One region of the Methylobacterium sp. AC690 genome, then DNA from elsewhere that is predicted to be linked to it. Evidence: predicted binding sites of a transcription regulator. Region 1 holds the regulator's gene; each other region holds the start of a gene.

Region 1 (3,272 bases):
TTTCGGCACCCTCGGCGCCCAGGTCCGCCCGGTCCGGGTGCGCGTGTCCTATCGCAAGGCGAACACCCTGAAGCCGGGCGACCGCATCGCCGCGACCGCACGCCTGCTTCCGCCGCCGGAGGCCGCCCGCCCCGGAGGCTACGACTTCGCCCGGGATGCCTTCTTCCGTGAGATCGGCGCGGTGGGCTCCCTCGTCGGCAAGGTCGCGTTGCGGCCGTCAGCCGAGCCGGCGGACTGGCAGGTTCGCCTCGCTGCGGCCGTGGATGCGGCCCGAAACGCCCTGACGCGACGTATCACCGACGCCAACGGAGGCCAGGCCGGGGCGGTGGCCGCGGCCCTGGTGACGGGCAAGCGCGGCCTGATCAGCCCGGAGACCAACGACATCCTCCGCGCCGCCGGCATCTACCACGTCGTGTCGATCTCGGGCCTCCACATGGTCCTGGCGGCCGGCGTGGTGTTCTGGCTGGTGCGGGCACTCCTGGCCGTCGTTCCGTTCGCGGCTTTGCACTGGCCGATCAAGAAGATCGCCGCCGCCGTCGCCATGGTGGGCGTCACGGCCTACTGCGTCTTCTCCGGCTGGGACATCGCGGCCGAGCGTTCGCTGATCATGACCCTCGTGATGCTCGGCGCGATCCTGGTCGACCGCCCGGCGCTCAGCATGCGCAACCTGGCCATTGCCGCCCTGATCGCCCTGGCCCGCGAGCCGGACGGCCTCCTCGGCCCGAGCTTCCAGATGTCGTTCGGGGCGGTCGCCGGCCTGATCGCCTGCGCGCCGCTGATCGCGGGACGCGCGCTGCAGCGCGATGGGGCCGGCCCGCTCCCCCGGATCTTCGCCCTGGTGACCACCGCGGTCATCGGCACCCTGGCGACGACCCTCGTGGCCCAGATCGCCGCCGCGCCCTTCGCCACCTATCACTTTCAGACGGTGCAGCCCTTCGGGCTAGTGGGCAATGCGCTCACCCTGCCGCTGGTCTCCCTGGCGGTGATGCCGTCGGCGGTTCTCGGGATCCTGGCCTATCCGTTCGCACTGGATCAGCCGGTCTGGTGGGCGATGGGCCTCGCGGTGCGGGGGATGCTCGCCATCTCCACCTGGATTGCGGGCTTCGGACACGCCGTCGTGGTGGTCCCGGCCTTCGGCACGGGCGCCCTCGGCCTTCTGGCGGTGGCCCTGATCGTCCTGACGCTTCCGGCCTCTTCGCTGCGCTGGCTCGGCCTCATCCCGGCAGCGATCGGCCTCGCCTGTGCCGCCGCCCCGGACCGCTACGACATCTACATCGATCGTGAGGGGGCAGGCGCAGCCGTCCGCGAGCGCAACGGGCGCCTCGCCACCCTTGGACGGCCGCCCCCCTTCGTGCTGGCGCAATGGCTCAAGGCCGATGGCGACGACCGAAGGGTGCAGGACATCACGGGGTATCAGGGCTCACGCTGCGATGGCCTGGGTTGTACCCTGACCACACCGGACGGCCGCGTGCTCGCGTTGATCACCGACAAGCGCGCCCTCGGGGAGGACTGCGCCCGGGCCACGATCTTGATCACCCGGCAATCCGCACCCGCAGGCTGTGCCGCGCCGATCGTCGTCGACCGGGATTTCCTGGGATCGCACGGCGCAACCGCCATCCGCCTCACCCGCGATGGGCCGACCCTCGTCACCGCGAAGCATCCCGGCGACGTCGTGCCATGGCGTGCAACCCCGCCACCGCCGCCGTCGGAACAGACGGGACCACACCCGCAACCGTCGCCACCGTCGGCGACGGCTCTACCGGAGATCCCCGAGCGCACCGACGATCCGTTGGATCCTGCCGGTGACCAACCGAACAGAGAAATCCCTCAGTAGCGGCGCACGAGGCTGACGAGCCGTCCCTGGATCTGCACCCGATCCGGGCCGAGGACCCGCGTCTCATAGGCCGGGTTCGCCGCTTCCAGGGCGATGGACGAGCCGCGCCGGCGCAGGCGCTTCAGCGTGGCTTCCTCGTCGTCGATGAGCGCCACGATGATGTCGCCCGTATTGGCCGTATCCTGCTTGCGGATCACGACCAGGTCGCCGTCGAGGATGCCGGCATCGACCATCGAATCACCGCGCACCTCCAGGGCGTAATGCTCGCCACCGGCCAGGAAATCGGGTGACATCGTCACCGAATGGCTCTGTTCCTGGATGGCCGAGATGGGCGTACCCGCCGCGATTCGACCCATCACCGGGATGGTCACCGCCCGACCGCTCTCGTCGGTGGCTTGCGTGGTCGGCAGGCGGGACACCGATGCGCCGGCCGGCAGGCCCTTGCCTTTCCCGCCTTCGACCACGCTCGGCGTGAAGCGTCGAACCTCGGGGGCCGGTGCGGTGCGCGGGGCACCCGCGTTCCCGCCCAGGCTCTCCGGCATCCGGATCACCTCGATCGCCCGCGCCCGGTTGGGCAGCCGGCGCAGAAAGCCGCGCTCCTCAAGGGCCGTGATCAGGCGGTGAATGCCCGACTTCGACTTCAGGTCGAGAGCGTCCTTCATCTCGTCGAACGACGGGGGAACGCCGCTCTCGCGCATCCGGAGCTGGATGAACTGGAGCAGGTCCAGCTGCTTACGCGTCAACATGCGGGGCACTCTTCGTTAGGGCCACGGATCGCGGCGGGCGGCACCAGAAACAAACCACGAACACGTTAAACGTTCCGTAAGTGTTCTGCAAGGGTTCCTGTCTAGAGGCACCTTGCCCAACCCAATGGCGCGATGGGGATTGTGGAACGCGGTGCTGAGTTCGACAGCAACGCCTCGGGTCAGTCGATTGCCCGCGTCTCCGCACATGCCTTCTTCGGCTAGCGCTGCCCGGTGCCTCCTGTCTTGGGCCGATCGCCGGGCCCGTGGCCGCCCGTCTCAGTCGGGTCGCGGGGATCGTGCCAGAAGGTATCGAACAGGCGCTGCATCGCGCGGGCGTTCTCCTGTTGTACCTCCAGGCCCGCCTGAAACATCTGCTGCATCATGTCGAAGGGCGCTTCCGCGGAGGACGTGTCCAGCGCGGCCGGTTCGGGCCGGGGCGAGGCCGCGAGCCGCGCCGGACGCGGCCGGGCCTGAGGCGCGGGCGCCGCGGGCTCCGGGGCACTGCCGCCGGATTTCAGGAACGCCTGCATCATCTCCGACCAGGCATTGGGCGGGAAGCCGAAAGGGTTCGCCTCGGCGCGCGGCGCCGGCGCTGCGGCGGGCGCCTGGTTGATCATGACGTGGACGATCCCCGCCACCACCATGCCCGCCATGATCGGCAGCATCTGCTTCAGGGCCGGCATCGCGACGCC
Region 2 (3,272 bases), on a different contig from region 1:
GCAGGAAGGCGTGCATCTTGTGCAGGTCGCGGGCGATGGCCTTGCGCATCCGCTCCAGGCGGTGGACCAGCGGGTCGCTCGAGATCTCCAGCAAGCGGCGCTCGCCCTGCAGGATGCGCCAGATCAGGTCGTAGAGCAGGGCGTAGCGCTCGGGATCGCGGTGGGGCACCACCCGGGCGACCATCTCACCCACCCCCCGCGGCAGGCTCAAGGGAGCCTCGCCGGAGGGTGCAGGGGCCGGCGCCCCGAACAGCCCGGACGCCTCGCCGATGGACCACAGCACCCGCTCCGGGGGGATGCCCCGGCCGGCGAGACGACGGGCCGCAGCCCGGAAGCCGTCGAGGTCCGCGCCGGGCGAGAGGGCGACGGCTTCGAGCGCGCCGCGCCCGAACCCTTCCCCCTCCGCCGGGGAGGGCGGGGCGGATCGGTGCGCGCCCGCCATCCTAGAACAGGCTCAGTTGCTTGGGCGGATCGGCGAGGCGCGCCCGCAGGTCGAGGCGGTCGGTGAGGCCGCCCGCCGGGTGGTAATCGGCGGCGATGAGGAAGGGCCGGGCCCGCTTCAGGGCCGAGGTTAGCCGCGCGACGTCGTCGAGACGCAGGCGGGTGTGCCGGCGGGCCCGGATGATCTTGTCCACCGCCCGGGCGCCGAGGCCCGGCACCCGCAGCAGCATCTCGCGGTCGGCGGCGTTCACGTCGACCGGGAAGCGCGCCCGATGCTTCAGGGCCCAGGCCAGCTTCGGGTCGATGTCGAGGGAGAGCATCCCGTCCTCGGTGGCGTCGGCCACGTCGTCGGGCGTGAACGCGTAGTACCGCAGGAGCCAGTCGCCCTGGTACAGGCGGTGCTCGCGCTGGAGCGGCGGCGCTGTCAGCGGCAGGATGGTCGAGCCGTCGGGAATGGGGCTGAAGGCCGAGTAGTAGACCCGCTTGAGGTTGTACGAGCCGTACAGGAGCGCGCTCTTCCGGATCAGCGCCTCGTCCGTGGTGGCGTCGGCCCCGACGATGACCTGTGTCGACTGGCCGGCCGGGGAGAACCGGCGCTTCTCGGCCTTGGCCTCGGCGATGCGCTCGCCGATCTGCGCGATGGCGTGCTGGATGACCGCGCCGTCCTTCTCGGGAGCCAGGCGCTCCAGGCTCGCCTCGGTGGGCAACTCGACGTTGATCGACAGTCGGTCGGCGTAGAGGCCCGCCTCCTCGATCAGCCAGGGGCTCGCTTCCGGGATCGACTTCAGGTGGATGTAGCCCCGAAAGCCGTGGTCGCGTCGGAGCGACTTGGCCACCCGGGTCAGCAACTCCATGGTGTGGTCCGGCGACTTGATGATGCCGGAAGAGAGGAACAGCCCCTCGATGTAGTTGCGCTTGTAGAATTCCACCGTCAGGGTGACGACCTCCTCGACGGAGAACTTTGCGCGCTGCACGTTGGAGGAACGCCGGTTCACGCAGTAGGCGCAGTCGAAGAGGCAGTAGTTCGTCAGCAGGATCTTCAGCAGCGAGATGCAGCGCCCGTCCGGCGTATAGGCATGGCAGATGCCGGCGCCGGTGGTCGAGCCCAGCTCGCCCTTGCCGGCCGTGCGCTTGGGCGCCCCGGAGGACGAGCACGAGGCGTCGTACTTGGCGGCATCGGCGAGGATGCGCAGCTTCTTCGCGAGCGTTTCGTCCATCGAAGAGAGATGCGCCTCGTTCGTGGTTCGTTCAAGTTTTCGCGGGGGAATTCGCGCTTTCTCCGCCGCCGCGATGTCGCAGCGCGCTTCGTGGAACTCAAGCGTGGACGCGGGTTCCGCCGTTAAGCTTCGTGGTCGGAGATTTCGGCATCGAGATCCGCCTCGATCACTTGTCGGCCGAGGCCGTACGGGAAGCCGGCACGCGCCATGGCGGCGAGGTCCCGGTCGCGGTGGGCCTCGCGGGTCCCGGGACGGCGCCAGGGTCCGAGGCGCCGCCGCTTGGCATAGGCCCGGGCCGCTTCCGCCTCGAGATCGACATCCGCGTCCGCCGTCTCCCGCTCCGCCTCCATCGCGCTGGCCACCTGCTCGCGCGACACGCCCTTGGCGGCGAGCTTGGCGGACAAGGCCCGGGCGGAAGCGCCGCGCCGGCGCAGGGCCGCCAAGCGCCCGGCGGTGAAGCGGGCGTCGTCGACGAGGCCGGCGCTGACGGCCCGGGCCACCGTGGCCTCGATCGCCTCCGCGAAGGCGCCCGCCTCCTCGCCGCGCAGGCGGCAGCGCTTGTCCACCCGCCGCTTCAGCGTCTGCCGCAGCATTGCCACGGAGGCGCTGTAGCGTTCGAGGTAATGCAGGGCCGCCCGCTCGAGATAGGCGGGGGTGACGGGCGGGGGCGGTTTGACCTCGGCCCGGCCATCCGGTGCGGCTCCGGTGGGGCGGCGGGACGCAACGTTTCGCGGTGTCATCGGTTCTTCACGATCCGGACGGGTTTCGGGTGTCGGTCTCGCAGATATGGTGATCACGCTGGACAAAGGCTCGTTCCTGCCATGCCGGCATTTCTCGTGAGACGCGAGTGGCTTCTCGTCCTCCTGGCGCTCGGCTTCGCCGTGGTGGCGGGGATGCTGGTCTACCTGTCGCGCCCCACCACCCTGACCGTGGCGGTCGGCCCCCGGGACGGCGCCGAGGCGACCCTGCTGCAGACCTACGCCCAGGCCCTGGCCCGTGGCCGCGAGGATGTCCGCCTCAAGCTGAACTTCTACGATGACGTGCGCGACAGCGCCGAGGCGCTCCAGAACAACAAGGCCGACCTCGCCGTGGTCCGGCCGGACGTACTCCTGCCCGAGAACGGCCTCACCCTGGCGATCCTGCACGACGAGGCGCTGCTGATCGCCGCCCCCGAGGCGGCCGGCATCGAGAATTTCCCCGACCTCGCGCGCAAGCGCCTCGGCGTGGTCGAGCGGCACGCCGCCGACATGCCGTTCGTGACGAACCTCCTCGCCTTCTACGACTTCTCGGCCCAGCCGGCCTCCGAGCCGGTTCCCGAGGGGGGCCTCGGCCCGACCCGGGTCGCCCTCGTGCCGCTCACGCCCCAGGAAGTCACCAGCGCCATCGCGGAGGGGCGCGTCGACGCGGTGGCGGTCATCGCCGCCCCGGCCTCGAAGGCGGCGATCTCGACGGTGCGCGCCGTCGAGGCGGCCTCGGCCGAGAAGAAGATCAACTTCGTATCCGTCCCGGACGGCGGGGCGATCATCCAGCGGATGCCCGAGCTGCAATCCGTGACGATCCCGGCCGGTACCTTCGGCGGCCGTCCCAAGCGCCCGGACGAGGACGTGAAGACGG
Region 3 (3,272 bases), on a different contig from region 1:
CCGAGATCAGCTGGTTGGCGCCGAGCTTGTCCCGGCTCGCCGAGGCGACGTTGAGGATCTTGCCGCGCAGGGGCAGGATCGCCTGGGTGGCGCGGTCGCGCGCCTGCTTGGCCGAGCCGCCGGCCGAGTCGCCCTCGACGATGAAGATCTCCGAACCGGCCATGCCCGCCTTGGAGCAGTCGGCGAGTTTGCCCGGCAGCCGCAGCTTGCGGGTGGCGGACTTGCGCGCGACCTCCTTCTCCTGGCGCCGGCGCAGGCGCTCCTCGGCCCGGTCGATCACCCAGTCGAGGAGCTTGTTGGCCTGGGCCGGGGAGGCGGCGAGCCAATGGTCGAAGGCGTCGCGGATCGCGGTCTCGACGATGCGCGAGGCCTCGACGGTGGCGAGCTTGTCCTTGGTCTGGCCCTGGAACTCGGGCTCGCGGATGAAGACCGAGAGCATCGAGGCGCAGGTCGCCATGACGTCGTCGGTGGTCACCGCTGTCATGCGCTTGGCCTGGCCGACGCGCTCGGCATGCTCGCGCAGGGCCCGCAGCAGGGCGACGCGCAGGCCGCTCTCGTGGGTGCCGCCCTCCGCCGTCGGGATGGTGTTGCAGTAGGAGGCCGAGACGCCGTCGTCGGTCACCATCCAGGCGACGGCCCATTCGAGGGAGCCGTGCCCGCCCGGCTTGGTGATCTTGCCGGAAAAGATCGCGTCGGTGACGAGTTCCTTGCCCTCGAGATCGCGGGCGAGATAGTCGCGCAGGCCCCCGGGGAAGCGGTGCACGGTCTCGGCCGGTACGTCGTCCAGGCCCACGAGGAGGGCTGGGGCGCAGCGCCAGCGGATCTCGACCCCACCGAACAGGTAGGCCTTGGAGCGCGCCATCTTGAACAGGCGGCGGGGATCGAAGGCGTGGTCGCCGAAGATCTGCGCGTCCGGGTGGAAGCGCACCCGCGTGCCGCGCCGGTTCTGCACCCGCCCCACCGTCTCCAGCGGCCCGAGCACGTGGCCGCGCGAGAAGCACTGGCGGTAGAGGGTCTGGCCGCGGGCGACCTCAACTTCCAAGTCATCCGAGAGCGCGTTCACCACCGAGATGCCGACACCGTGCAGGCCGCCCGAGGTCTGGTAGACTTTGGAATCGAACTTGCCGCCGGCATGCAGCACGGTCAGCACGACTTCGAGAGCCGACTTCTCGGGGAATTTCGGGTGCGGGTCGACCGGGATGCCGCGGCCGTTGTCTGTGACGACGAGGTGGCCGCTCGCCTCGAGCTCCACCTCGATGAAGCTGGCATGACCCGCCACGGCCTCGTCCATGGAATTGTCGATCACCTCGGCGAAGAGGTGGTGCAGGGCGCGCGCATCGGTGCCACCGATATACATGCCGGGCCGGTGGCGCACCGCCTCCAGCCCCTCCAGCACCCCGATGGCAGAGGCGTCGTAGTCGGCTTCCGCCGAGGCGGGCGGCGGCGGCGGCGCAAGCGGCGCCACGGCGGCGTCGAGCTTGCGACGCTCGGCGGCCTTCGGCAGGGGCGCCTTGCCGCCGGCGAAGAGATCGCGTGCGGGGTCGCTCACCGGAGCGCCTCGCGCGGGTGATGGTGAGGCCGCGGGCTTCGCGGGCCGGATCGCAGAGGGAGACCGTGCAGCATTCGCCTTCATCCTCTCACCATACCGGAACAAACCGGAAACAGAAAGGGGTTCCCGCTCCGAGAGGCGGGAGCCGGAAGCCCCCGCCGCACAGGGCGTACCGCCCCATGACATGGTATGGGGGTGGTTAAGAAGGCCTGACGGTGGCGTGATCCGTGGATCGTTGCCCCGGGTACCGCGCCCGTGGGCCGCCTCAGGTCCCGACGCGGCCGCCCCCGCGGCGGGTGATCGTCAGCACGGCGGGGCGCGGCGGCATCGCCGGGTCGAAATCGGGCCAGCGCGTGGCGGGCGCCTCGAAGGTGGCGGGCACCGCCTTCGGGTCCTCCTCGTCGGCCTCGCCGGGATGCTGGACGGCCACGAAGAAGGTGGTGTCGTCGGGGACGAAATAGGGGCCGCACATCTCGGCGCCGTGGGGCACCCGGAAGAAGTGCTTGGCCGTGCCCCGGCCCGCGCCCTCGGTCTCCACCGCCCAGATCCCGTCGTTGCGCCCGGTGCGCGAGGGCGCGTTGCCGTCCGTGGCGACCCAGAGCCGGCCGAGACCGTCGACGGCGCAATTGTCCGGCATGCCGAACCAGCCGTTCGCGGTGGTGGCCGACGAGAAGGTGGCGCCCACCGCCGCGATGGCCGGATCGCCGCAGCGGACCAGGATCTCCCAGGCGAAGCCCGGGGCCGCGTGGTCGCCGTCGTCGGGGGTGAGCTCGACGATGTGGCCGAAGCGGTTGTCGGCCCGGGGGTTGGCGGCGTCGACCTGATCCGCCTTGCGCTTCCCGTTGTTGGTCAGCATCACATAGACCTTGCCGGTTTTCGGGTTGGCCTCGACATCCTCGGGCCGGTCCATCTTGGTGGCTCCGAGCCGGTCGGCGGCGAGCCGGGCGCCGATCACCACGTCGGCCTGGGACGCGAAGCCGTTCTCGGGCGTCAGCGGGCCCTGCCCGAAGACCAGCGGCATCCAGGTGCCGCGCCCGTCGGCGTCGAAGCGGGCCACGTGCAGGGTGCCGGAATCGAGCAGGTCGCGGTCGCCGCTGTCGGCCCGGCCGGCGGTGACGAACTTGTAGACGTAGTCGAAGCGCTCGTCGTCGCCCTGGTAGATCACGTATTGGCCCTGCTTGGCGACGATGCCGGCCGCGCCCTCGTGCTTGAAGCGCCCCAGGGCCGTGCGCTTCTTCGGGACGCTCGTCAGGTCGAAGGGGTCGATCTCCACCACCCAGCCGAAGCGGTTCGGCTCGTTGGGCGCGCGGCCGACATCGAAGCGCTCGTGGAAGCGGCCCCAGGCATAGGCGCCGGCCGGCAGGTTGAAGCGCTTGTGGTTGGCGGCCTCCGGCGACTCCGCCGGCAGGGCGCCGGAGAAGTAGTAGTTGATGTTCTCCTCGCAGGTCAGCCACGTCCCCCAGGGGGTCGTGCCGCCGGCGCAGTTGTTGATCATCCCGAGGGCCGAGCGGCCGCTGGGATCGGCGGCGGTCCGCACCCGGTCGGTGCCGGCGGCCGGGCCGGTCAGGACCATCGGCGTCGCGGCGGTGATGCGGCGGGCGTAGCGCGAGTCGGGCACCACCGCCCAGCGGCCGTCCTGGCGCCGGATCTCGATGACCGAGCCGCCATGGGCCGCCATCTCGATGTCGACGAGCTCCCGGGTCATGCCCTGGAAGTCGACCGC

Evidence for each region. Region 1 encodes LexA, which represses DNA repair genes until DNA is damaged. Its sites were predicted from a motif close to TGTTCNNNNTGTGTTCNG; they were not measured.
Region 2: AC0IY1_RS01650 (putative DNA modification/repair radical SAM protein) is a predicted target of LexA. The motif match lies at 1,676-1,693, and genes of this name have one in related genera.
Region 3: parE (DNA topoisomerase IV subunit B) is a predicted target of LexA. The motif match lies at 1,647-1,664, and genes of this name have one in related genera.

What each region holds. Positions count from the first base shown of each region.
Region 1 covers NZ_CEEDOX010000005.1:221,633-224,904, reverse strand. The annotation lists gene AC0IY1_RS08160 (ComEC/Rec2 family competence protein) at 1-1,834, shown strand, start outside; gene lexA (transcriptional repressor LexA) at 1,828-2,580, opposite strand; gene AC0IY1_RS08150 (DUF937 domain-containing protein) at 2,799-3,272, opposite strand, start outside.
Region 2 covers NZ_CEEDOX010000001.1:334,799-338,070, reverse strand. The annotation lists gene AC0IY1_RS01655 (UdgX family uracil-DNA binding protein) at 1-442, opposite strand, end outside; gene AC0IY1_RS01650 (putative DNA modification/repair radical SAM protein) at 444-1,658, opposite strand; gene AC0IY1_RS01645 (regulatory protein RecX) at 1,781-2,398, opposite strand; gene AC0IY1_RS01640 (TAXI family TRAP transporter solute-binding subunit) at 2,480-3,272, shown strand, end outside.
Region 3 covers NZ_CEEDOX010000028.1:35,880-39,151, forward strand. The annotation lists gene parE (DNA topoisomerase IV subunit B) at 1-1,549, opposite strand, end outside; gene AC0IY1_RS23680 (PhoX family protein) at 1,815-3,272, opposite strand, start outside.